DNA from 2 places in the Thalassospira sp. ABL2_045 genome. Region 1 is predicted to be linked to the other one. Evidence: predicted binding sites of a transcription regulator. Region 1 holds the regulator's gene; the other holds the start of a gene.
What was found. Region 1 encodes HrcA, which represses chaperone genes, less so after heat shock. Its sites were predicted from a motif close to GTTAGCACTCNCCNNNGGNGAGTGCTAAC; they were not measured.

Region 1 (11,536 bases):
TGATTTTACGCAGTGATGGTGATGAATGTTTCATAGGCGGCCAGGCCAAGGAGCGTTTCAAGGTCTTTTTCCTTAAGCGCGACGCAGCCCTCGGTACCGCTATAATCGGGTTTGGCGATATGCATAAAGATCGCCGATCCCTTGCCCGGCACGGGCGGGTCATCATTGTGACCCAGCACAACGATGATGTTGTAAAGATCATCGTCGCGATAGAGCTTTTCATGGCTGGCCTCAAAGGGCAGGCGGATCGGGCAGTTATAGTAGGGGTGCTTGGGATCATCACACCAGCCGTCGGAAAACGAGATGGTGGTGACCGGAAGCTTGGTCCGCGGGCAGGGTCTGCGATCAGCACGGTACATGACATAGCGCAGCTGCCAGCGCCCGGCGGGTGATTTGCCGTCCCCTTCGGTCTTTGTGTCAGCGTCGGTGATACCGTTCTTTCCGAGAGCACAGCGAAATTCGTGTTCGCCCACGCGCAAAACGCCGTCAGCCGAGGCAGACAGTTCAAGTGGTTGGGACGAGGAGGCTGCAACAGCGTCGCTTTGCATTCTATCGTGGGACCTTATCGGTTTTGATCATATTGGTGGCAGGCGTTCTCAATATGGCTACGCGCCGATGGTGAGAAACAACAAAGGTAAATTTGTGGCATTTCGGCCAGTTCGCCAGTCAGTTCACGTATCGTTGATACGGCGATTTGGGCCGCCTGGTCTTCCGCAGAGCATATTGCACGAAATCTGCTTCCCTTTGCCGAGGACATTCTTCGGTTCGGCAAGGAAAGGTCTGCCGATCGTAGCGGTGCTACGCTCAAAGACCTTGACGCTGCCGGGCGGAAGAATGTCCCGGCCCGAAGGGTTCGCTTTTGGCGGCCTCTGGCGGCATTACACCGCTTAAGCGATGCGCCACATCGCTCTGCGCGCTGTGCCTTGCCAGCGACACGCCAAAAACGAACAAAGTGAAACAGATATCGTGCAATATGCTCTGAGCCAAATATGCCCGTGGATATGGCAGGAAACGCAATGGAGGCCAGATTGTTCTTGGCCGCGAGCAAGATCGACTGGCGATAACAGCTTGCCAAGAGATCTGCTTCACCCTTGCTGCCGCCATTCCAGACTGGACCGACCGTGTGAATGACGTATTTCGCCTTTAGCCGGAATCCCGATGTGATCTTTGCCTCGCCGGTCGGGCAGGGGGCAAGGGGGCGGCAGGCTGCTTCGAGTTCCGGACCCGCGGCACGGTGTATGGCGCCGCAAACGCCGCCGCCTGGCAACAGGGCCTCGTTCGCGGCATTGACGATGGCGTCAACCTCAAGCGTGGTGATGTCATCAACAAGGATATTGATGGTGTGGGTTTTGTCAGGTTCTGTCTTGGCGGTCACGAACAATATCCTGAGACGTGCATTTCTCCGTCATTTCCACCCTGTAAGGGTAGACCCCCTGCACCAAAGTATTGTGACGCGACCAATAAGTCAAAAAAACAACGCCCCGCTGATGTGGCGGGGCGTTGCGTATGACATCGGTGACCTGTCCGAAGACGGGATGTATGCCGGGCTTATTTGCCGAGGCGGGTCACACCTTCTTCGATCAGTTTGGCCGCCTTTTCTGCGCCTTCCCAACCGGTGACCTTGACCCATTTGCCTTTCTCGAGGTCTTTGTAACGCTCGAAGAAGTGCTGGATCTGGTCGCGCAGGATCTGCGGCAGATCTTCGTGGGATTTGATGTCGGTGTAGTAGGGGTCGATCTTGTCATGCGGCACGCAGATCAGTTTTTCGTCCTGACCGGCTTCGTCTTCCATGATCAGAACACCGATCGGACGCGCACGAATGACGGAACCGGCAACGACCGGCTCACGGAACATGACCATGGCATCAACCGGGTCGCCATCTTCGCCCAGCGTGTTCGGGATGAAGCCATAATTGACCGGGTAATACATCGAGGTGTGCAGGAAACGATCCACAAAGACCGCACCGGAGTCCTTGTCCACTTCGTATTTGACCGGTCCGCCCTGCGGAATTTCGATGACGACGTTTACGTCCCACGGAACATCCTTGCCAACGGCAATCTTGCTGAGATCCATCTGGGAAAATCCCTTTCGCTTTTTGAACGCATGCCCCGATCACCAGGGCGGCTGATATGAGCTTCGACGATGCAAAGATGCATCCGAAGGAAAATGATGCCGACCTTTTATCGCGAAACGCGGCTGCTTCCAAGGGGGTCTAGATGCATCCTTGGTCGAAAGGTTATTCGGCTACTTCCCGATCCTCTTCCTGCGTCGGTGCGCTTGCCTTGACCGCGGTCAGGGGCAGGAAACGTTCCGTATCATCCAGAAGATTTTTGAAATGGCTCGGGTTCTTGGAATCCTGTACATGGCGGCTCGGGTCGGAACGCTTGTGGAAGAGATGCAGAACAGGTGAGCAATATTCGACATTCTTGCGTTTGAGCCCGGAGCGTAACAACCGCAGGACAAAATCAGAGTCTTCTAAGCCATGGCCTTCGTAGCTTTCATCAAAGCCCTGAACGCGGTCGATGTCGGATTTAAAGACAGCAAGATTGCAGGTCTGCGCCTTTTGCCAGTCCTTTTCATGTTCCCAAAGCCACGGGCCATTATGGGGCAGGCGAATGAATTGAAACGGCCGGTTGGCGAAACCAAACAGGGCGGTGACAAACAGCAGCGGGCGCGGCCATTTGTGAAAGGCCCATCTGCGCGCCAGAAGGGTATTGGTCAAACGTTCTTTCAGGAACACCCGTTTGCCCGACACCAGACAGCCTTTGGTGGCTGCCTTGCGGTGGCGGGTGATGAAGTCAGGCATCACACAGCAGTCGCCATCAATAAAGACAACCAGATCGCCTTCGCATAATCCGATTGCACCATTGCGCGCCTTGGCAACGCGAAAGCCACTGTCTTCGTGCCAGTAATGTTTAACTGGAACCGGGCTTTTGGCCGCGAAATCCGTGATGACCTGTGCGGTTTCATCGCCGGATCCGTCATCAGCGATGACGATCTCGAAATTGCGATCCTTCTGATCGGCAAGAGAATTGAGCACCATGGAAAGTGCTTCCGGCCAGTTATATGTCGTGACCACGACCGACACCAAGGATGTCATCTTCCCCACATAACCCCGTTCATTGGCTTAAGGCTGATTTTTGTGGCCAAACCCTAACCTTTCGAGCGTCCAAGGACAACGACAATGGCGTTACATCACCTTTTTACGTGCAAGTGATGCGGTTTTGGGATTGATCAGTTCGCGGATCCAGTTGGCGGCTTCGATGACGATCGGGTCTTTTTCGCGCGCCGGGCGGATCAGAAGGCGATACCACCAGTGCGAAATGAAATCCGGGAAATTGAGTGCGACCAGTTCACCGCGTTCGACATAGTTGCGGGCAACCACATCAGTACTGGCAACAATGCCCTGACCGGCGCGCGCAGCCTCAAGGGCCCAGATATGGTGGCTGAAGGTCCAGCAATCAGCGAGTGAGAAGCTGGCATCACTGAACCATTGTTCGATTTGGGAAAACTGTTCGCTGTCACTGTCAATCAACAGGATATCGCGCGGACCAAGTGCACAGACATCGACACTGCTGGCATCATAGCCGCGCTTTTCAAGCCATTCCGGGGCGGCAAAGGCGGTATAGACTTCCGGTGTCAGAAGTTCGGTAATCCAGTCTTCGGGACCGGGAAGGTCCTTTGGCGCGATCTGAAGGGCGAGGTCGATTTCGAGCGGATCCAGCCCGTCATCAAATTCGATCTTGCGAAACTGAACAGGGATGTCAGTGGGCAGACGATCGCGCAGGTTATCGAGCTCATAGAGCAGAACCGTCAGGGCCGGGGTCGCCAGCGCGCCGATGCGGATCGCCTTGCCCTTGTCCGGGCCGACTTCGCCGGTGATGTCAGCAATACCATCGAGCGCCTCGGTCAGGCGCGGCAACAGAAGCTTTGCCGATTTGGTCAGCGTCAATCCCCGGCCCTTGCGGGTAAACAGCACCACGCCAAGGTTTTCCTCAAGCTGGCGGAGCTGGTGGCTGATCGCGCTTTGCGTGACATGCAGTTCTTCGGCGGCACCCTTCACGCTTTGATGGCGTGCGGTGGCTTCAAAAGCGACGAGGGCGCGCAACGGGGGGAGCTTTCTGCGCATCGGGGTTTCCATCCGGACGGTATTAAAGGCTTTTATTCTGTCTATCAGGCCTTACCCGAAATTGGGCCAAAAAAATCTCAACAATGGCTGAAAAAGCTTCATTCGTATTTTTCCAAACAAGCAGGCAATATCATCGCCATACAGGGTTTCCGGCCATGTTTCTTTGATGTCCCCTTGCGCCACCTCGTAAGCCCGTCACTCCCTGACGGCCGGAAACCCCAGTACTTCTTTTTCAAAACCGGGATTGACCATGACCGCAACGCGACTGAGCGGAAATTTCCGCGGCGTTCTGTGGATGACGGCTGCCATGGCATCGGGCGTTTTTGTTGATGTCTGTGCCAAGCTTGTTTCCCACGATGTACCGACATCGCAAATTCTGGCGATGCGCGCGCTGACCACGGTCGCGGTGTTCCTGATCCTTGTCGTGTTTATCGGCACACGCCAGATCCGCACCCGCCGGCCCATGGCCCATATCGCGCGCGGCGTTTTATGGTACGGATCGCTGTTCTTTGTGTTCTTTGCCCTGCGCCAGATGAGCATCGCCGAGGTCAATGCCTATCTGTTTATCGAAGCCTTGCTGACCGTGATGTTGGCGGTGGTGATTCTGGGCGAGAAACTGACCCCGCGCAAAATCATCGCAACCCTTCTGGGCCTTGTTGGCGTCTGGGTGATGTGTTTCCCGCGTATGGATGGCTTTGGTGTGCCGCTTGGTGTGGCTGCCGCCCTGATCGGGGCGTTCTGTTTTTCTGCCCAGACCCTGTTTGCCAAGGTGCTGACCCGGACCGAAACCAATTGTTCCATGCTTTTCTGGCCACAGATCATCGCGGTGGCAATCTGGGTGCCGATTGCGATGATCACCTGGTATCCGGCCTCAATCGCCGATTGGCTCTATTCATCCGGGGCCGGTTTCTTTGCCATGCTGACCAATTACATGGTGCTGCGCGCGGTTCGGGTGGCCGACGCCAGTGTGGTGTCGCCAGCAGCCTATACAGCACTGCCGTTTTCTGTGGCGATGGACCTGATCTTCTTTGACATGCTGCCGGTCCCGGTCATCTTTGTTGGTGCCGGCATCGTCGTGCTTGCCGTGATGCTGCTGGATTACAAGGGCGGGGCCAAAGCCGTTGAGGATGCCGTGGAAGAAGAATTCGCCGGATTTGCCGAGAGCAGCGAGATCGGGGATGACGAAGCACCCCCGAAACCGGCAAAGGCCTGAGTTCCAGTCCCATTAACACTACTGAACTTAGCGATCAGCGATCATGTTCGGCCCGCGAATCATCCGGGGCCTGATCACGGTCATGCAGGCCGTAATCGCGGATCACGCCAGCAACCCGCAAACGGTAATCTTCAAAGATCTTGTGGCGCCCCTTGATCTGGGCGGCGCGGTGATCGCCAAGATTGCGCCAGGCGGCAATGGCGTCTTCATCGCGCCAGAAAGACAGCGATAAAACCTTGCCCGGATGGGTCAGGCTTTGAAATCGCTCGATCGAGATAAAGCCATCCATGGTTTCCAGCATGGGTTTGAGATCACCGGCGATTTTCAGATAATCGTCATAGCGCCCTTCGTGTGGTGTGACCTCGAAAATGACGGCAATCATGGTTTGATCAGCTCCGAATGCGGGCCGGCGTGTGGCGAAGAGGCGATTTTCAGGAATTGGCGTTCTTCGCGCAGGATAAACTTTTCGTGCTGGGAGAATTCATAGTTTTCCTGTCCCAGCGGATCATCCTTCAGCCGTGCGCGATAGGCTTCATATGATGCCAGATCGGGCAAATGATAGATGCCATAGGCGGTCGAGACCGATCCTTCATGCGGGGCGAAATAGCCGACAAGGTCAGCACCACAGCGGGGAATGGCCTGTCCCCAGTTGCGGGCATATTCGATGAAGGCGTCTTTTTTGTAGGGGTCGATTTCATAGCGAATGAAGCAGGTGATCATGACAGCGTCCTTTCAGGAGAGATGGTTTCTTGGGTGACAGATCCATTATCCCGATTGCTGCGCATCAATGCTTCGATTAGCATCGAACTATGAAAGAAGGACCCGATATTGCCCGTGTGGCCGCATTGCTTGGCGATCCGGCGCGCGCAAATATGCTGACCGCACTGATGAGTGGTCGGGCGCTTACCGCAGCTGAACTGGCCCAGGAGGCCGGTGTGACGCCGCAAACCGCAAGCTCGCATCTGGCAAAGCTTGAGAGCGGGCAGATCGTTGTGCCGCGCAAACAGGGGCGGCATCGTTATTTCACGTTAAGTGGCCCCGATATTGTCGAGGTGTTGGAAGTCCTGATGGGGATTGCCAACCGGGTCGGGCATAACCGGGTGCGCACCGGCCCCAAGGACCCGGAATTGCGCAAGGCGCGCGTTTGTTATGATCATCTGGCCGGTGACATGGGGGTAGCCCTGTTTGACGGCCTGGCCAAACGCAAGCTGATTGAAAGCGACGTGAATGGCGTTGCCCTGACACCGGCCGGGATCGATTTTGCCAATACGTTTGGCATTGATCTGGATGGCTTGCGGGCCAAGCGCCGCCCACTCTGTCGCGAGTGCCTGGACTGGAGTGCCCGGCAATCGCATCTGGCGGGCTCCTTTGGGGCGGCCTTGCTGGACCGGTTTTATGATCTTGGCTGGGCCCGGCGCGTGCCGGAGTCGCGGATTGTGCGTTTTAGCGATGCGGGCGAGAAATCATTTCGTGACCTGATCAATCCGTAAGACCGATATCAATCCCCAAGCAAGGCGGAAACGAAGGTCGGCACCAGTTCGGTGGCAGGGCCATAGGTGCTGTGATCGAACTGGGTGGCACCGGAACTGGGTTCGAGATTGAGCTCGACCGTTTCGGCCCCGGCTTCTTCGTGGGCGACCTGCACAAACCCGGCGGCGGGATAGACATTGCCTGATGTCCCGATGGAAATGAAAAGCCCGCATTCGCCGAGCGCTGCATAAATGCGGTCCATCTCCAGGGGCATTTCACCAAACCACACCACATGCGGGCGCAAGCCACCGGCCTTGCCGCAACTGGGACACGGGGTTTCCTTGGCAAGGTCGCCCGGCCACTCAGTGAGCAGGTCACAATGATTGCAGCGGATCTTCAAAAGTTCGCCATGCATGTGGATCAGGTTTTTTGATCCCGCGCGACCATGCAGATCATCGATGTTTTGTGTGACCAGCAACACGTCACCGGGCCATTCGGCCTCTAGCCTTGCCAGGGCCAGATGGGCGGCATTGGGTTGCACATCCGGGTCATGCAGGCCAGCCCGGCGGTCATTATAGAAATGATGGACCAGATCGGGATTAGCGACAAAGGCGTCGGGCGTTGCGACCTCGGAAATATCGTATTTTGCCCAGATGCCGTCCGCGTCCCGAAAGGTATGCAACCCGCTTTCCTTGGAAATACCCGCCCCGGTCAGAATGACAATCGGGGCGGCTTCATCGCGCAGGATGTCGATCAGGTTGGGGCTAAGCGGCATAATTTTTCGTCCTTTGGCGAAGTGGATGCCCGCCTGCGCGGGCATGACGGTCTTGTGGGTGATGGATGGTCCAATAGCTTATGTCATTCGCGCGAAAGCGGGAATCTCTTGAGCGTATGAAAGCAAAACGGCCTCGCCAAGTATGTCTGGCGAGGCCGTAAAACCCGATCCGCTAAAATCGGTTTGAATATTCAATGTGGCTTAGGCCGAGGTATCAACATTGCCGCCCGGGGTATCGTCCTGGCTTGGTTTTTCACCGGCCGGGTTTTTGGTGACACCGACCATGGCCGGGCGCAGCAAGCGCCCCTTAAGGACATAACCCGCCTGCATGACCTGTGCGACGTGACCATCCGGATATTCCGGATGCGGCAGTTCAAACACGGCCTGATGCTTGTTCGGATCAAGCTTTTCGCCCAGCGGCTCAACTTTTTCGATGCCGTTCTTTTCAAGCGCCTTCTGCAGGGCCTGCTCGGTCATCTCGACACCGTCGACCAGCGTTTTCATCGCCGGGTCGGCATCAGACGTGTCACCGGCGGCATCAAGGGCGCGACGCAGGTTGTCGCTGACATCGAGCAAATCGCGGGCAAATTTGGTGATGGCGTAGTTGCCGGCATCCTCGACGTCCTTTTTCGCGCGGCGGCGGGTGTTTTCCACCTCGGCGGCCTGGCGCAGCAGACGGTCTTTCAGTTCCGCGACTTCGGCTTCAAGGGCCTCGACCGGGTCCTGGGGTGCGGCATCTTCAACGGCTTCTTCGGTCGCCTCTGCTGCGACCTCTTCCGATGCGGTGTCCTCTGCATTGACGTCCTGCAGATCTTCCGGAGTGTTCTTTGCGGTTTCCGACATGGCTAACCTTGCTACTTTCACGTTATGCGGCCTGACACGCAGCGCCGCGATTTATCCAATCAGTCGACCGACCAGCTTGGCGGTGTAATCGACCAGCGGAATGATCCGGGCATAATTGATCCGGGTCGGTCCGACAACCCCGATTGCACCCACAATGCTGCCTTCAGCATTCTGATAGGGTGAAATCACCATCGAAAGACCCGATCCGCCGAACAGTTTATTCTCCGACCCGATGAAAATCTGAACGCCCTGGGCGTCCGTCGTCACATCGAGCAATTCAATCATCTGATCGCGGGCTTCAAGCACGTTAAACAGGCGGCGCACGGTCTCAAGCTGTTCTATCGTATCGATATTTTCGAGCAGCTGGGATTGCCCCTTCACAATCAGGGACGATCCCTTGACTCCGCCGGCCCATGTTGCCAGGCCCGCATCAATCAGATTGGCGGAAAGATCATCAAGCTCCTGTTTGAGGCGATCACGCTCCTGAGTCATCAGAAGGCGCGCATCATCAAGCGTCTTTCCAGCCAACCGGGTATTTAGATAATTTGCCGCCTCTGTCAATGCCGAGGCGGGTAAATCCGCCGGAACATCAAGGATTCGGTTTTCAACATTGCCGTTCTGCGAGACGAGTACCGCAAGAACCTTGCCCGGCGAAAGGGCAACAAATTCGATCTGTTTTAAGCGAATGCCATCGGTCTTCGGCGCGACCACCAGCCCGGCGCAGCGCGACAGGCCCGATAGCATCGTGGTTGCCTCGCCCAGCATCTGATCGAGCGAATAGCCCGCCTGTTCGCAATTCTTGGTCAACTGGTCGCGTTCAGCATTGGGAAGGTCGCCGACCTCCATCAGGGCATTCACAAAAAGCCGCAGGCCCTTCTCACTGGGCAGGCGTCCGGCCGAAATGTGCGGTGCGACCAGAAGACCCATTTCTTCAAGATCGGACATGACATTGCGGATCGTCGCGGCTGAGAGGTTTTCCGACATGCGCCGCGCAATCGAGCGCGAGCCGATCGGCTCCCCGGTTTCGACATAGGCATCGACAATCTGGCGGAACACTTCACGTGACCGCGCATTCATGTCGCCCAGCAATGTATCGTCAAAATGCGCCATTGTGTTCGGGTCGGGACCTTTTGTCGTGAAACTGAACAGAATTTAGTCAGGCAATTGCATTGCGTCAATTGCAGGGCCAATTGCTTCAAGTTGTTGGTTTGTCTGCATTGCCCGGGAAGCAATAAAAACATGCTGGGAAACTGCTGGACGTTTGGTGGGTCACATCTTACTTTGGGCCAAATTTTACAGGACAATTTTGCGCTGTTCCGATCTGTGAACACCGCCAAGACAACCAAGAGGTTCCTTCTCATGCGCCCTTCCGGCCGTACCCCCGATCAGCTTCGTGATGTGACGATTGAAACCGGCATTTCCAAATATGCCGAAGGCTCCTGCCTGATCAAATTCGGCGACACGCACGTGATCTGTACCGCAACGGTCGAAGACAAGGTCCCGGGCTGGATGCGCAATTCCGGCAAGGGCTGGATCACGGCTGAATACGGTATGCTGCCGCGCGCAACGGACTCGCGCATGAACCGTGAAGCCGCCCGTGGGGGTCAGTCGGGCCGTACCCAGGAAATTCAGCGCCTGATCGGGCGTTCGATCCGTGCGGTTGCCGACATGAAGGCGATGGGTGAAATGCAGATGCGCCTTGATTGCGATGTCATTCAGGCCGATGGCGGTACGCGGACTGCATCGATCACGGGTGCCTATGTTGCCGCCCATCTGGCGTTTCAGGGCGTGCGTCGCCTTGGCCTGATCAAGGAAATCCCGCTGACCCAGCCGGTCGCAGCGATTTCGTGCGGGATCTATAACGGCGAGGCGGTGCTTGATCTTGATTACGCCGAAGACAGCAATGCCGGTGCCGATGCCAACTTCGTGCTGGCCGGCAATGGCGGCATTGTCGAGGTTCAGGCAACCGCCGAAGACGTTCCGTTTGATCGCGCGTCTTATGATCAGATGTTCGCGCTGGCCGAAAAAGGCTGCAAAGAGCTGTTTGAAAAACAGCGTCAGGCACTCGGTCTCTAAGGTCGCTGATCTTCGTCCCATGCTGGCCTGCAAATGGCGGGGCACTGCGCTTCCGATGCTCACGTAGCTTCAACTACGCTGCGCTTCGGTTCTCGCGACCAGCCATTTTCGACTCAGCATGAAACGAATCTCAACAACCTTGCTTTGATCTCACCCCTTTTAGAAACCGCATTTCAGGCAAGACCATGGCCCGTCGTTTTACGGAAAAAAAACTCGTCATCGCCAGCCACAACAAAGGCAAGATCAAGGAAATCGCCGAGCTGCTCGCACCGTTCGGGATCGAGGTTTTCTCGGCGGGTGAACTGGACCTTCCGGAACCCGAAGAAACCGAAAAAACTTTCATCGGCAATGCACAGCTGAAATCAACCGCCGCTGCCAATGGCGCAAATCTGCCAGCCCTTGCCGATGATAGTGGTTTGGCGGTTTCTGCCCTTGATGGCGCACCGGGTATTTATTCCGCGCGCTGGGCCGGGCCGGACAAGGATTTCGACATGGCGATGGAAAAGGTCCAGAACGGCATCGGTAGTCATCCGGACCGTCGTGCATCCTTTATCTGTGCCTTGTCGCTGGCGTGGCCGGACGGGCATGTCGAGAATTTCGAAGGCCGGGTTGATGGCGAAATCGTCTGGCCCAAGCGCGGCCCGCATGGCTTTGGTTATGACCCGATTTTCCAGCCCAAGGGGTACGCGGAAACCTTTGGCGAAATGGACCCGGCGAAAAAGCATGAAATGAGCCACCGGGCCGATGCCTTTGCCCAGCTGGTCAAGGCCTGCTTCGAAGACTGATCCGGGGTATTTCCTGCATTCATCCCATGCGCGCATCGCTGATGTCATGATCGGCGGTGCGTGTTACGTTACAGGCAACTCATCCCGCATTCGAAAAGAGTCCCGCGTGTCCGCAGCCTCAAGTGAAACCGTGCCGTTTGGCATTTATATCCACTGGCCATTCTGTCTGTCGAAATGCCCCTATTGTGATTTCAACAGCCATGTGGCGAACAGTGTTGATCACGCGCGTTGGCGCAAGGCGCTCC
Region 2 (11,536 bases), on a different contig from region 1:
TCGCGTTTACCGAGGGTGAGGTCTATCAGGCCAAGGCATCCGAAGACGACATGTGGAACCGGGGTGCCTATCTGGTGCAGGGGCCGGGGCATTGTGGCAGTTGCCATACCCCACGTGGTCCGGCGATGAACGAAGTCGCCCTTGATGAAAGCAGCCCGGAATATCTGTCCGGTGCGCTGCTCGATGGCTGGTACGCGCCGAGCCTGCGTAATGACCCCAATATCGGTCTTGGCCGTTGGAGCGAAGAAGACATTTACGCCTATCTCAAAGATGGCCGTAATGAGCATGGCGTCGTGTTCGGATCGATGGTCGAGGCGTTCAACAACTCGACCCAGTTCATGACCGATGATGATCTGATGTCGATAGCCCATTACCTGAAATCATTGCCGGCAGACCCGGATTACGATGGACCGGTCTGGGCATATGATGAAGCGACCGCAGACGATCTGTCGCGCGATGTTGCCGACAAGGTGTCCGGTGCGCGGACCTATGCGACGAACTGCGCGTTTTGTCATGGTCGTGATGGTCTGGGTCAGAATGAATGGATCCCGCCGCTTGCCGGTGTGTCGTCCATGCTCGCCCCCGAGGCAGAGTCTGCGATCAATGTAACGCTGAACGGATCACCGCGTGTCATCGCGAATGGTGTGCCGGACACGTACCGCATGCCACCCTATCGTGAGCATCTTTCGGATGCCCAGATGGCCGAGGTGCTGACTTATGTCCGATCAAGCTGGGGCAACCATGGTGATGCTGTCAGTGCGGAAGAAGTGGCTGCCGTTCGTAGCCATACCGATCCGGCCAGCATCGATGTGATCATCTTGCAGATGCGCTGATTGGATATGCCATGCAAAACGCGATCAGCATCATTGTCATGAAGGAAGCCTGATATGAGCCATCAACTCTCTGAGATGCTGGATGTCTGGTGGGACGGTCGTGATCAGACGGAATGGGTTCTGGGTACCGTGTACCGGACCGAAGGTTCCGCCTATCGCAAGGCCGGGGCTATGATGCTGATCGACGGGCATGGCAGCCAACATGGTTTGCTGAGCGGTGGTTGTCTTGAAGCAGACATCATCCGCAATGCCCGCCGGGCGATGGTCACGGACAAGGTCGTCATGCTTGAATATGACGGCAATGATGAAGATGACGTTTTCTTCAAGCTGGGTGTCGGCTGCGGGGGAAAGGTGTACATCATGCTGCAGCCCCTGAGTGCCACAAATGACCTTGGCCTTGGCGACTTGCGCCATGCCCTGAAAGAACGTGAGAGCGGCTATTTCCATCAGAAAATCGGTGCGGCCGAAGCCTGGTTTGACCTTGATCCACGGGTTCTGCCCGGCCACCAGATCGCAACGATCAAGCCCGATGAGCGTGGCGATGACTGGTTGGTCACACCCATTCGGCCGGAACCGCATATCCTGATTGTCGGCGGTGGTCTTGATGCCCGCCCCGTTGCCAATATCGCCCGTGAAATGGGCTGGCAGGTCAGCCTTGCCGATCCGCGTCCGGCAAATGCCCGTGCGGACCATTTTCCGAATGTCAGCGCGATTGTGCGTGATATCGCATCACTTGGCGCTTTTGCCGATCAGCACCGTGTGGATGCCGCCGTCCTGATGGCACACAGCGTATCGATTGATGGCGATGCCCTGCAGGCATTGGGTGCCTCAACCATCCGGCATGTTTCGGCGCTGGGGCCGCGTCATCGCTTTGCCAATGTGCTTGATCATGCCGGGCTCAAGGAACACGAACTGCCATTCGCGGTTTCCAGTCCTGCCGGGCTTGATATTGGGGGGCAGCTTCCCGAAAGCATTGCTTTGTCGATCCTCTCGGGGATCCATCGGGTTCTTTACAGGGAAAGCAACCTGCATATGGCGAAGGTCGCAGAATGACGAAACTTGCAGGGCTTATTCTGGCTGCCGGGGCCAGTGAGCGGTTCGGTGGGCGCAAGCAACTGGCCGAGGTCGGGGGAAAGTCGCTTTTGCGTCATACGCTTGATCTGATTGCAGGAACCTGCGAAAGCGCGCCTTTCGTTGTTCTGGGCGCCTATCACGAAGATATCGTTGGCGAGGTCACTGGTCGCGGGCATGTGGTTCGCAATCCTGACTGGGCGCGCGGTATGGGCAATTCGATTGCCGCTGGCATCCGCGCCGTGATGGAGCAGGCAGCTTATTGCGACGGTGTGCTGATTGCGGTTTGTGATCAGGTCCGACTGCAAGCAGAAGACTATCAGAAACTGATTGATGCCTTTGACGGCACGGCGATCTTCGCAACACAGTATCCCCATGGCTTGGGCGTGCCGGCCATCTTTCCCAGAAACTGCTGGGAAGAACTTTCAGAACTTGATGGTCCCAGGGGGGCAAAGGAAATGATCAATCGCGAAGGACAGCATGTCAAAGCGGTGGATTTGCCCGGCGCCCTGATCGATGTCGACACCAAGGACGACCTTGCGGCAGCAATCGCCTGATCGCGCTGATCATTGGTCCTGTGCTGTATGAAACGGGTCGGTCTTGGCGACCAGTTCGGAAAACTTCTTCATGAACGGTGCGTGTTCCGCGCCGAGATAGTGATAGAGCGGCAGGACGGAAATGGTTTCCTCGATCACCGGTGCCGGGGTGTCGCCCAGAATGCCTTTTGCGATCATGTCGTCGTTATTGGTATCCGCTGCGAGGAAGCGCGTGACGCGGCCATTTGCATAGGCGTCATGCAGTTCGGTGTTAAACATCATCGGCTTGTTCGGGATACCGGTCTTGGCGGTTTTAGTTTTGGCGAACTTTTCTTGCCAGATCACACCCAGCGTAAAGGCAATCGGCGTTTGCGGATCATGGTCATTCGGATTGCGCCACAGCCGGTTTGATATCTCGCGCAAGGGCACGGATGAGCGGACAAACGCACGTGAGTAGGTCTTTTCTGCGGGAATGGCGCGCAGCAACTCCCCATCCACCAGACCTTCGTTGAAATGTAGCGGGCCACGGCGCCCGGGTAGTTTGACCACCTGAAGCGGGCAGCCCAGATCGGCATATATTTTTTGCAGGATCACAATCGCCTTTTGCGACATCGGTTCGTTTTCGATATAGGCAATTTTTTCGGGACACTTGTAGTCCGCCTCATCGGCCAAGGCGCTTGAGCTGATCGCAGGCAGGAGGGTGACAAAGGCAAGTGCAACGCGCGACACATACCGCACTGCTTGATGGCGGCTTTTCATGAAATGCCCGAAAGTCGGGTTAGGCGGAGTTTTACGGCACGACATCGGTGCAATCCGGTGATACTTGCGCAGTCATTGGTGTGGGTTGAGCTGCGCTTTCTGTTTGCACCTTAACGGTGAACGCGATTCTTTCCTAGGGAATTGAAATGCAGGATGTCGGCGTGTGGGCCAGATCCTCCGGGGTTGCGTTGGGGGCTTTAAAATGTTCTGATCGCGCCGCCTTGAAAACAGGGCAAATTTTTGCTGCGCCGCACAGGTGCCAAAGGGCAAAAATCGTGACATTTCCGCGTCTTTTTTGATCTCCCTATTGACTTTGGACAGGCACTCCAATAAATGCTGTTAGCACTCGCCGGGGGTGAGTGCTAATACGGGCTCATCCCGGTTAGTCTTAGTTATTAACGAGCCTTAGCTTAAACACGGAGTTGTCTAAAATGAAGTTCCGTCCGCTGCATGATCGCGTCCTGGTACGTCGTGTCGAGTCCGACACCAAGACTGCCGGTGGCATCATTATTCCGGATACCGCCAAAGAAAAACCGCAGGAAGGCGAAGTCGTCGCTGTTGGTTCTGGCGTTCGCAAAGACGATGGCTCGGTTGCAGCCCTCGACGTCAAAGCAGGTGACAAAGTCCTGTTTGGCAAATGGTCGGGCACCGAAGTCAAGGTTGACGGCGAAGAGCTGTTGATCATGAAAGAATCCGACATCATGGGCATCATGGAATAAGTCAGCCCTTTGGGTGACTTAAGTCCACGTTCATCCGTCTCATAGAGAGGAAAGAATATTATGGCTGCTAAAGACGTAAAATTTTCCACCGATGCACGCGCTAAAATGCTGCGTGGCGTCGATATCCTGGCAGACGCTGTCAAGGTAACGCTTGGCCCGAAAGGCCGTAACGTTGTTATCGAAAAATCCTTCGGCGCACCGCGTGTGACCAAGGACGGTGTTTCGGTCGCCAAAGAAATCGAACTGACCGACAAGTTCGAAAACATGGGCGCACAGATGGTTCGCGAAGTCGCGTCGAAAACTGCCGATCTGGCAGGTGACGGCACCACGACCGCAACCGTTCTGGCACAGTCGATCGTTCGTGAAGGCAACAAGTCCGTTGCTGCCGGCATGAACCCGATGGACCTGAAGCGCGGTATCGACCTTGCGACTTCCAAAGTCATCGAATCGATTTCGAGCCGTGCACGTAAAGTTGCCGGTCGCGACGAGATCGCACAGGTTGGTAACATCTCCGCTAACGGTGACCGTGAAGTCGGCGACATGATCGCTGAAGCCATGGAAAAAGTTGGCAACGAAGGTGTTATCACCGTTGAGGAAGCCAAAGGCTTGCACACTGAACTCGACGTTGTCGAAGGCATGCAGTTCGACCGTGGTTACCTGTCGCCGTACTTCGTAACCAACCCGGAGAAAATGGTCGCAGAAATGGATGCTCCGTACATCCTGCTGTTCGACAAGAAAATCTCCTCGCTTCAGCCGATCCTTCCGCTGCTTGAGTCGGTCGTTCAGTCCGGCAAGCCGCTTCTGATCATTGCTGAAGACATCGAAGGCGAAGCTCTGGCAACCCTGGTTGTCAACAAGCTGCGCGGTGGTCTGAAAATCGCTGCTGTTAAAGCACCGGGCTTCGGCGACCGTCGTAAAGCCATGCTCGAAGACATCGCCATCCTCACCGGTGGTCAGGTTGTCTCCGAAGATCTCGGCATCAAGCTGGAGAACGTTACCCTCGACATGCTCGGTACCGCGAAATCGGTTACCATCACCAAAGAAGAAACCACCATCGTTGATGGTGCTGGTGAGAAAGCACAGATCGAAGCACGCGTTGGTCAGATCCGCGCCCAGATCGAAGAAACCACCTCTGATTACGATCGTGAAAAACTGCAGGAACGTCTTGCGAAACTCGCAGGCGGTGTTGCCGTGATCAAAATCGGTGGCGCTTCGGAAGTCGAAGTGAAAGAACGTAAAGACCGCGTTGACGATGCTCTGCACGCAACCCGCGCAGCTGTCGAAGAAGGCATTGTTGCTGGTGGTGGTACGGCTCTGCTGTACTCGGTCAAGGCACTCGAAGGTCTTGAAGGTGAAAACCATGACCAGACCATCGGTGTTGACATCGTTCGCCGTGCCCTGCAGGCACCGGTTCGCCAGATCGCTGAAAACGCCGGCGTAGACGGCGCGGTTGTTGCTGGCAAACTGCTTGAGCAGGACGACGTTGAGTTCGGTTACGACGCCCAGAAAGGCGAATACACCAACCTCGTCAAAGCTGGCATCATCGACCCGGCCAAAGTTGTTCGTACTGCCCTGCAGGACGCAGCATCGGTCGCAGGTCTGCTGATCACCACCGAATGCATGATCGCTGAGAAGCCGGACGATAGCCCGGCTGCTGGCGGCGCGCCTGACATGGGCGGCATGGGTGGTATGGGCGGCATGGGTGGCATGGGCTTCTAAGCCTCACCCAACCGACCAAGCACTACGAGAAGGGCTCCGCAATTGCGGAGCCCTTTTTGCTTTGGGTGTTCAGCGGTCCGGAAGTGCTAAGCACAAGTGCCTATTCAAGGCAGCTTTGATTACGGCCGTTTTCCTTGGCCTGATAAAGCGCATGGTCAGCACGCACAAGCACGTCCTCGGGGCTCTCGCCGCGTTGATAGCAGGCGATACCCGCACTCACGGTTACCAGGATATCCGTATCACCGACCGTCGTGGGGGATATTTCGATCCGTTCACGGATGCGTTCGGCGACAAACCGGGCAGCTTCCCCGTCCGTGTCGGGCAGCAGGACAACAAATTCCTCGCCGCCAAGACGGAAGAACAGCTTTTCCTCTTCAAACCGCAGCGTGTTGGACGCTGTGCTGGTGACATGCTGAAGCACAATCTCACCGGTATTGTGGCCATAGGTATCATTCACATGCTTGAAGTGATCGATATCGATCATCACCAGCGCATATGGCGTGCCAGTACGGCTGCTTTTGGCATGGATGCGTGCGATGCGGTCTTCGAAAGCTGCACGGTTTAACAGGCCGGTCAGCGGGTCGTGGAACGCCTCGAATTCAAGGTTCAGGTTATGCAGCTTCTGATGATGAATGTTCTTGAGCAGGCCGATGACCCGGACCGGGTTGTTGAACCTGTCTCGTTCCGTCACAGAGCCCGCATGGCTAAACCATTCCCAACGATCCGTGTCACCGATCTGGATGCGCGCATCGACCTCAAAGTACGGAGTATGCCCGGCAAGATGGGCATTAAGCGCCAGGTTGAACGCGTGACGGTCGTCTGAATGGATGCGCTGACGCAAGTCTTCGACATTGAGCTTCTCATCGTCATTTTCGATATCAAGCAGGCGATAGAAGCTGTCAGAGAAATAGCCGCGCTTCTCGGGAATGTTCCAGTCCCAAAGACCCTGACCCGCCGTGTCGAGGGCAAATTGCAGGCGCTGATCGAGTGCCTGTCTTTTCTGCTCGCTTGTGCGTTTGGCTTGCCGGTCGAGTTTGATCCGCAACAGAAACACCGCTGCAACGCCAACAATGACAATAGAAGCAATGATCGCGTTTTGTCGGGTCGAATAATAGGTCTCAAAGAACCGGTCGGTCGAGATCTGCAGATAAACCGTTAGCGGCAAGCCGGGCAGGTTGCTGTGCGACAGCACGAGGTTGTCTTCAATACGTGCTATATTGGCGTGAAGGGACGCTTCGCCATGATAGCTGTACCAGTAGCTGGTTTCTTCGGTCACGCTCAGCCAATCGGTGACGGTTTGGGCCAGGGCATACTGATTGGTCAGGATGTTCTCGCTGGCGGCACTGGCAACGCGAATTTTTGCCTCGGTCAGGAATTTCTCAAGCGAGGTGTTTTCATAGGGGCTGCCCACAGAAACCAAAACGATGACCACGCCGGCAAAGCTGCCATCTTCGCGCCAGATGCCGCGTTCGGTTGCGATTTCACTGGTTTTCAGGCCAAGGTCACCCGATTGCAGGAAAGCCGGTTCCACCCAGGCATCACGATGGCGCGTAAGTATTACATCGGTTTTCAGCATCCGCTCGGAGATGTTCTGAAAAACAAAACTGTCGGCGATTTTGCCATCTTCAGTTATGTGAATGAAGCCGCTGATGTCGCTGTCATCCTGAACAATGGCGGTCATCTGCCGGACAAGCGGATCGGGCATGGTGTCCGTTTCTGCCAGTCTGCGTGCCGCAATAAGGGCAACGCCATCTGCCTTTGTCAGAATGCTTGATAAGCTGTCAGCATAGGTCGAAATGCCAAATGCAGCGGTATCAACCGCCTTTTGGGACGCGATGCGATGTTCTGTCACCGTCTGATGGGCAAGCATGAACAGAACCCCCACCAGCAACCCGATCGACAGGAAGATGTTGAGGAATTCTTCGCCAAGGACCTGGCGCCAGTCATGGTGTTTGCGACGCGCGACACCCACAGTCAGTCATCCCCGTGTTGCGTAAGAATATCAAAGGTCTGCTCGGAGATGCCGATCTTCTCGGCCATTTCGCGCTGGTGCCCGGCGAGTGCCCGACGTACGCTATCTCGTTCGGCATCGCTTGGCGTTGTGACGACAACGCCATTGTCACGCAGCATGTCCATTGATTTTTCCTGATGGCGCACAGCAAGATCGCGGCCAGCCGAAATCATCCCGTCCCAGACATTGGTGATGACGCGTCGTTGGACATCGTCGAGGCGTTTCCAGATGTCACCGGAGATGATCGGCACATAGAACGGATAGTAGGAATGGCTGAGGAACGCATGCCGAATGCCATATTCCCAAAGGGACGCACTGACAACGGTGCTGCTTGTCGTCAAAAGGCCGTCAATTTCACCACGATCAAGTGCCTCCGGGACGTTGGGCCAGGGGATCAGCACCGGTTCGGCACCCAGGGTTGCAAGACGCAGCGCGTTTGCTTCGCCGCCGGCATAGCGAATGCGAAGTCCCTTGAGGTCCTCAAAGCTGCCAATGCGTTTGTTGCGGGTGAAAATATGGGCCGAGCCAAGGTCAAGCCATTTGCCAATCACCTTGACGTTCAGCTGTGCTTGCAGCGAATGATCAAGGGCCTGACCAACCGGACCGTCAACCAGTTTCCGGACGTCTTTAGCGCCAAGTCCCATAAAGCTCGGCAGCAGCAGCGCGTTCAGGTCGCTGCTATATTGCCCCAGATGCCAGACGCCGGGGGCGGCAATGGCAACGCGGGCGCTGGAAACGGCCTCGGCGACATCGCGGTCACTAAATGCCTTGGCAGAATGAATGACTTCGAAATGATGTTCGGGGATTTCGGCGTTAAGTGCCTCGGCATAGTTCAGCAAAAAGATCGTCTGAAAATGCGACGTCGTGTTTTCAGTCGAAATCTGGATATCCGCAGCCTTGGTCGGCGCGCCCCAAAACAACAGGGCCGCCAGGACTGTTAAAATCATTCCGGGCATTTTGTGGTAACTCGCCATGCAGCGCCAGACCGGGGAGGGCCGGGCAGATTTAGAATCATTCTTTCTTGGGGCGAAACTACCTTTGGTGTCAGGGAGGTGCCTTGACGCAAGTCAAAGCACCTATCCTTTTGTCTAGTTTTCCGGTTGGATGACCTTAACCCGTTTAACCGAAAAGCTTTTTCAGGTGACGCGGCTGGCACCGCAAATATTGCGGGGCGGCTTTGACCTCTGCGCCAAGGGTTGCAGCGGCATGCCACGGCCCGCGCGGATCATACAAAATACCACGCGCCAGTGCGATGGCGTCGGCCTGCCCGGTAAAGGTGATGGCCTCGGCCTGTTCGGCTTCGGTGATCAGGCCAACTGCGATTGTCGGCATCGAGACCTCCGACTTGATGCGCGCAGCAAAAGGCACCTGATAATTCGGGCCGAGCGGGATTTTCTGATCGATATGCAGGCCGCCAGAAGACACGTGGATAAAGTCACACCCGCGTTCTTCAAGCAATTTGGCAAGCGCCACGCTTTGGTCCAGATCCCAGCCATCCTCAACCCAGTCGGTTGCCGAAATCCGGATGCCGACCGGATAGTCGTCCCCGACGGCCGCACGGATGGCGTCATAAACTTCCAAAGCCAGGCGGGTGCGGTTTTCAAACGATCCGCCATACTCATCGTCGCGCTTATTGGCATGTGGCGACATGAATTGATGTAACAGGTAGCCATGTGCGCCATGAATTTCGATGGCGTCAAAGCCAAGACGAACAGAGCGTTTCGCACTTTCACCAAAGGCCGCAACGATTTCGGCAATCCCTGCCTTGGTGAGGCTTTCGGGAACCGGATCGCCATCCTTGAACGGGACGGCGGACGGGGCCACGACCTGCCAGCCATTTTCATGATCCGGGGACAGGGCATGGGCACCCAGCCATGGTTTTTCGCACGATGCCTTGCGCCCGGCATGGGCCAATTGAACGGCAATCGGCATGTCGGAATGGCTGCGCACTGCCGAAAGCGTACCGGCAAGGGCGGCTTCGGTTTCATCATCCCACAGGCCAACATCGCCATAGGTAATACGGCCGGCAGCCTCAACCGCGGTTGCTTCGATGATCAGAAGCCCGGCACCGGATTGCGCCAGGTTGCCCAGATGCATGTCATGCCACGGGGCTGTTTTGCCATCTACTGCGGAATACTGACACATCGGGGCGATAACAATGCGGTTGTCGAGTTCAAGCGACCCCAGTTTCAGGGGGGTAAATAGTGTGCTCATGACATTCGTCCTTTATTCGGGGGATGCGGCTGTGCGCATGACAATGACATGAAGCTATCGCGCAGGGGCATCATTCGCCAGTGCGAAACCAAATTATTTCAGTGATTGGAAGGGGTTGGTTGTGGCTTGAGAAAAATCGACGGAAAAATTCAAAAAAATGCATGACGATACTTGCGGAATTTTTCACCCGATCTATCTCAAGGTTGGAACGGGGCATGGTGCCCCGATACGCGTCAAGGTTGCAGCCTGGTCTGGACTGATGGCGCAAGATTACTCGTCTGTAATGGAGGGTACTATAATGACTGGTCTTCAGACTCTTAATGGATCCCGTCGTCTGTCTTCGGCACCGACCTATGGTGATCCTTTCACCCTACTTTCCCGTGATGTCGACCGCATGATCGGTTCGATCTTTGGCGACCGTACTGCTGCTTCGGCCAAGGCACCAGCAGAAGGCGCAGATGCAGCCAAGGCTGTGCTGAACCCCAAGATCGATATATATGACGGCGATGATCATTTTGAGCTTTTCGCCGAACTTCCCGGCGTGGATCAGGATGATGTCGATGTCGAAGTGCTCGACGGTGTTCTGACCATCACCGGTGAAAAGAAATTCAGCCGTGAAAGCACCGATGGTGCGCATGTTGTTGAACGCAGCTATGGCAGCTTCAAGCGGTCCTTCCGTCTGAATGATACCATTGATGCCGACAATATTTCCGCATCTTTCAAAAACGGTGTTCTGGTGCTCACTCTCCCGAAGGTAGCAGAACAGAAGCCTGCACCGCGCAAGATTGCGGTTTCCGGCTAAGGATTGTCTCTCCTCCCTCGTGAACTTCTCCCCTGATAGACTGACGGGCGGTTTTACCGCCCGTCTTTTTTTGTTTCTGTAAGCGATGTTGCGGGTTTGGCGCTATCGGCCCGCATATCCGCTGCACTGATCAAGGGGCATGTCAAACAGGCCGTTTTCATCAAACCGTTCAAGTGCCGCAGTCCAGGGGGCCAAGTCGATCTTCTGGGCTTTGAGCCAATCGGCATTGTAATAGGTGTCGCAATAGCGATCCCCGCCATCACACAGCAAGGTCACGACCGACCCAGTCTGCCCGGCGGTTTTCATTTCCGAGATCAGCGACAGGGTGGCAATCAGGTTGGTGCCGGTCGAACCGCCACAGCGCCGTCCAAGATGCTTTTCAAGATAATAAAGGGCCGCAAAGCTTGCCGCATCGGGGATGCGATACATGCGATCAACGACGGTTGGGTTGAAGCTTGGCTCAACGCGGGGGCGGCCAATGCCTTCAACGCGCGAACCCATGCTGTTGGTGACCGAACAGTCGCCGGTTTCATAGCCATCATAAAAGACCGAGTTTTCCGGATCGGCAACGCACAGCTCGCAGCCCTGACCCAAGCTTCGGCCGTAACGGATATAGCGCCCGACTGTTGATGACGTGCCACCGGTCCCGGCACCGACCACGACCCAGCGCGGGATCGGGTGGGTTTCGCGTTTGAGCTGATCAAAGATGCTTTCGGCAATGTTGTTATTGCCGCGCCAGTCGGTCGCGCGTTCGGCATAGGTGAACTGGTCCATGTAATGGCCGCCCAGTTCACGTGCCAGGCGTTGGGATTCTGCGTAAATCTCGCCGCTATGGTCAACCAGATGGCTTTCGCCGCCATAAAAGGCGATCT

Region 2: the regulator HrcA is predicted to act here: its motif matches at 3,538-3,566, upstream of groES (co-chaperone GroES).

The regions. Positions count from the first base shown of each region.
Region 1 is NZ_JBSWYV010000001.1:364,469-376,004, forward strand. It holds gene ACXAIA_RS01715 (L,D-transpeptidase family protein) at 6-548, opposite strand; gene ACXAIA_RS01720 (macro domain-containing protein) at 563-1,375, opposite strand; gene ppa (inorganic diphosphatase) at 1,549-2,073, opposite strand; gene ACXAIA_RS01730 (glycosyltransferase family 2 protein) at 2,237-3,100, opposite strand; gene ACXAIA_RS01735 (LysR family transcriptional regulator) at 3,191-4,129, opposite strand; gene ACXAIA_RS01740 (DMT family transporter) at 4,380-5,342, shown strand; gene ACXAIA_RS01745 (antibiotic biosynthesis monooxygenase family protein) at 5,377-5,724, opposite strand; gene ACXAIA_RS01750 (NIPSNAP family protein) at 5,721-6,062, opposite strand; gene ACXAIA_RS01755 (ArsR/SmtB family transcription factor) at 6,152-6,832, shown strand; gene cobB (Sir2 family NAD+-dependent deacetylase) at 6,841-7,587, opposite strand; gene grpE (nucleotide exchange factor GrpE) at 7,789-8,430, opposite strand; gene hrcA (heat-inducible transcriptional repressor HrcA) at 8,482-9,540, opposite strand; gene rph (ribonuclease PH) at 9,790-10,506, shown strand; gene rdgB (RdgB/HAM1 family non-canonical purine NTP pyrophosphatase) at 10,692-11,291, shown strand; gene hemW (radical SAM family heme chaperone HemW) at 11,398-11,536, shown strand, end outside.
Region 2 is NZ_JBSWYV010000011.1:123,544-135,079, reverse strand. It holds gene ACXAIA_RS15760 (c-type cytochrome) at 1-833, shown strand, start outside; gene ACXAIA_RS15755 (XdhC family protein) at 888-1,886, shown strand; gene ACXAIA_RS15750 (nucleotidyltransferase family protein) at 1,883-2,461, shown strand; gene ACXAIA_RS15745 (hypothetical protein) at 2,471-3,199, opposite strand; gene groES (co-chaperone GroES) at 3,631-3,918, shown strand; gene groL (chaperonin GroEL) at 3,979-5,637, shown strand; gene ACXAIA_RS15730 (sensor domain-containing diguanylate cyclase) at 5,738-7,609, opposite strand; gene dctP (TRAP transporter substrate-binding protein DctP) at 7,612-8,595, opposite strand; gene ACXAIA_RS15720 (NADH:flavin oxidoreductase/NADH oxidase) at 8,768-9,862, opposite strand; gene ACXAIA_RS15715 (Hsp20/alpha crystallin family protein) at 10,161-10,664, shown strand; gene ACXAIA_RS15710 (PLP-dependent cysteine synthase family protein) at 10,767-11,536, opposite strand, start outside.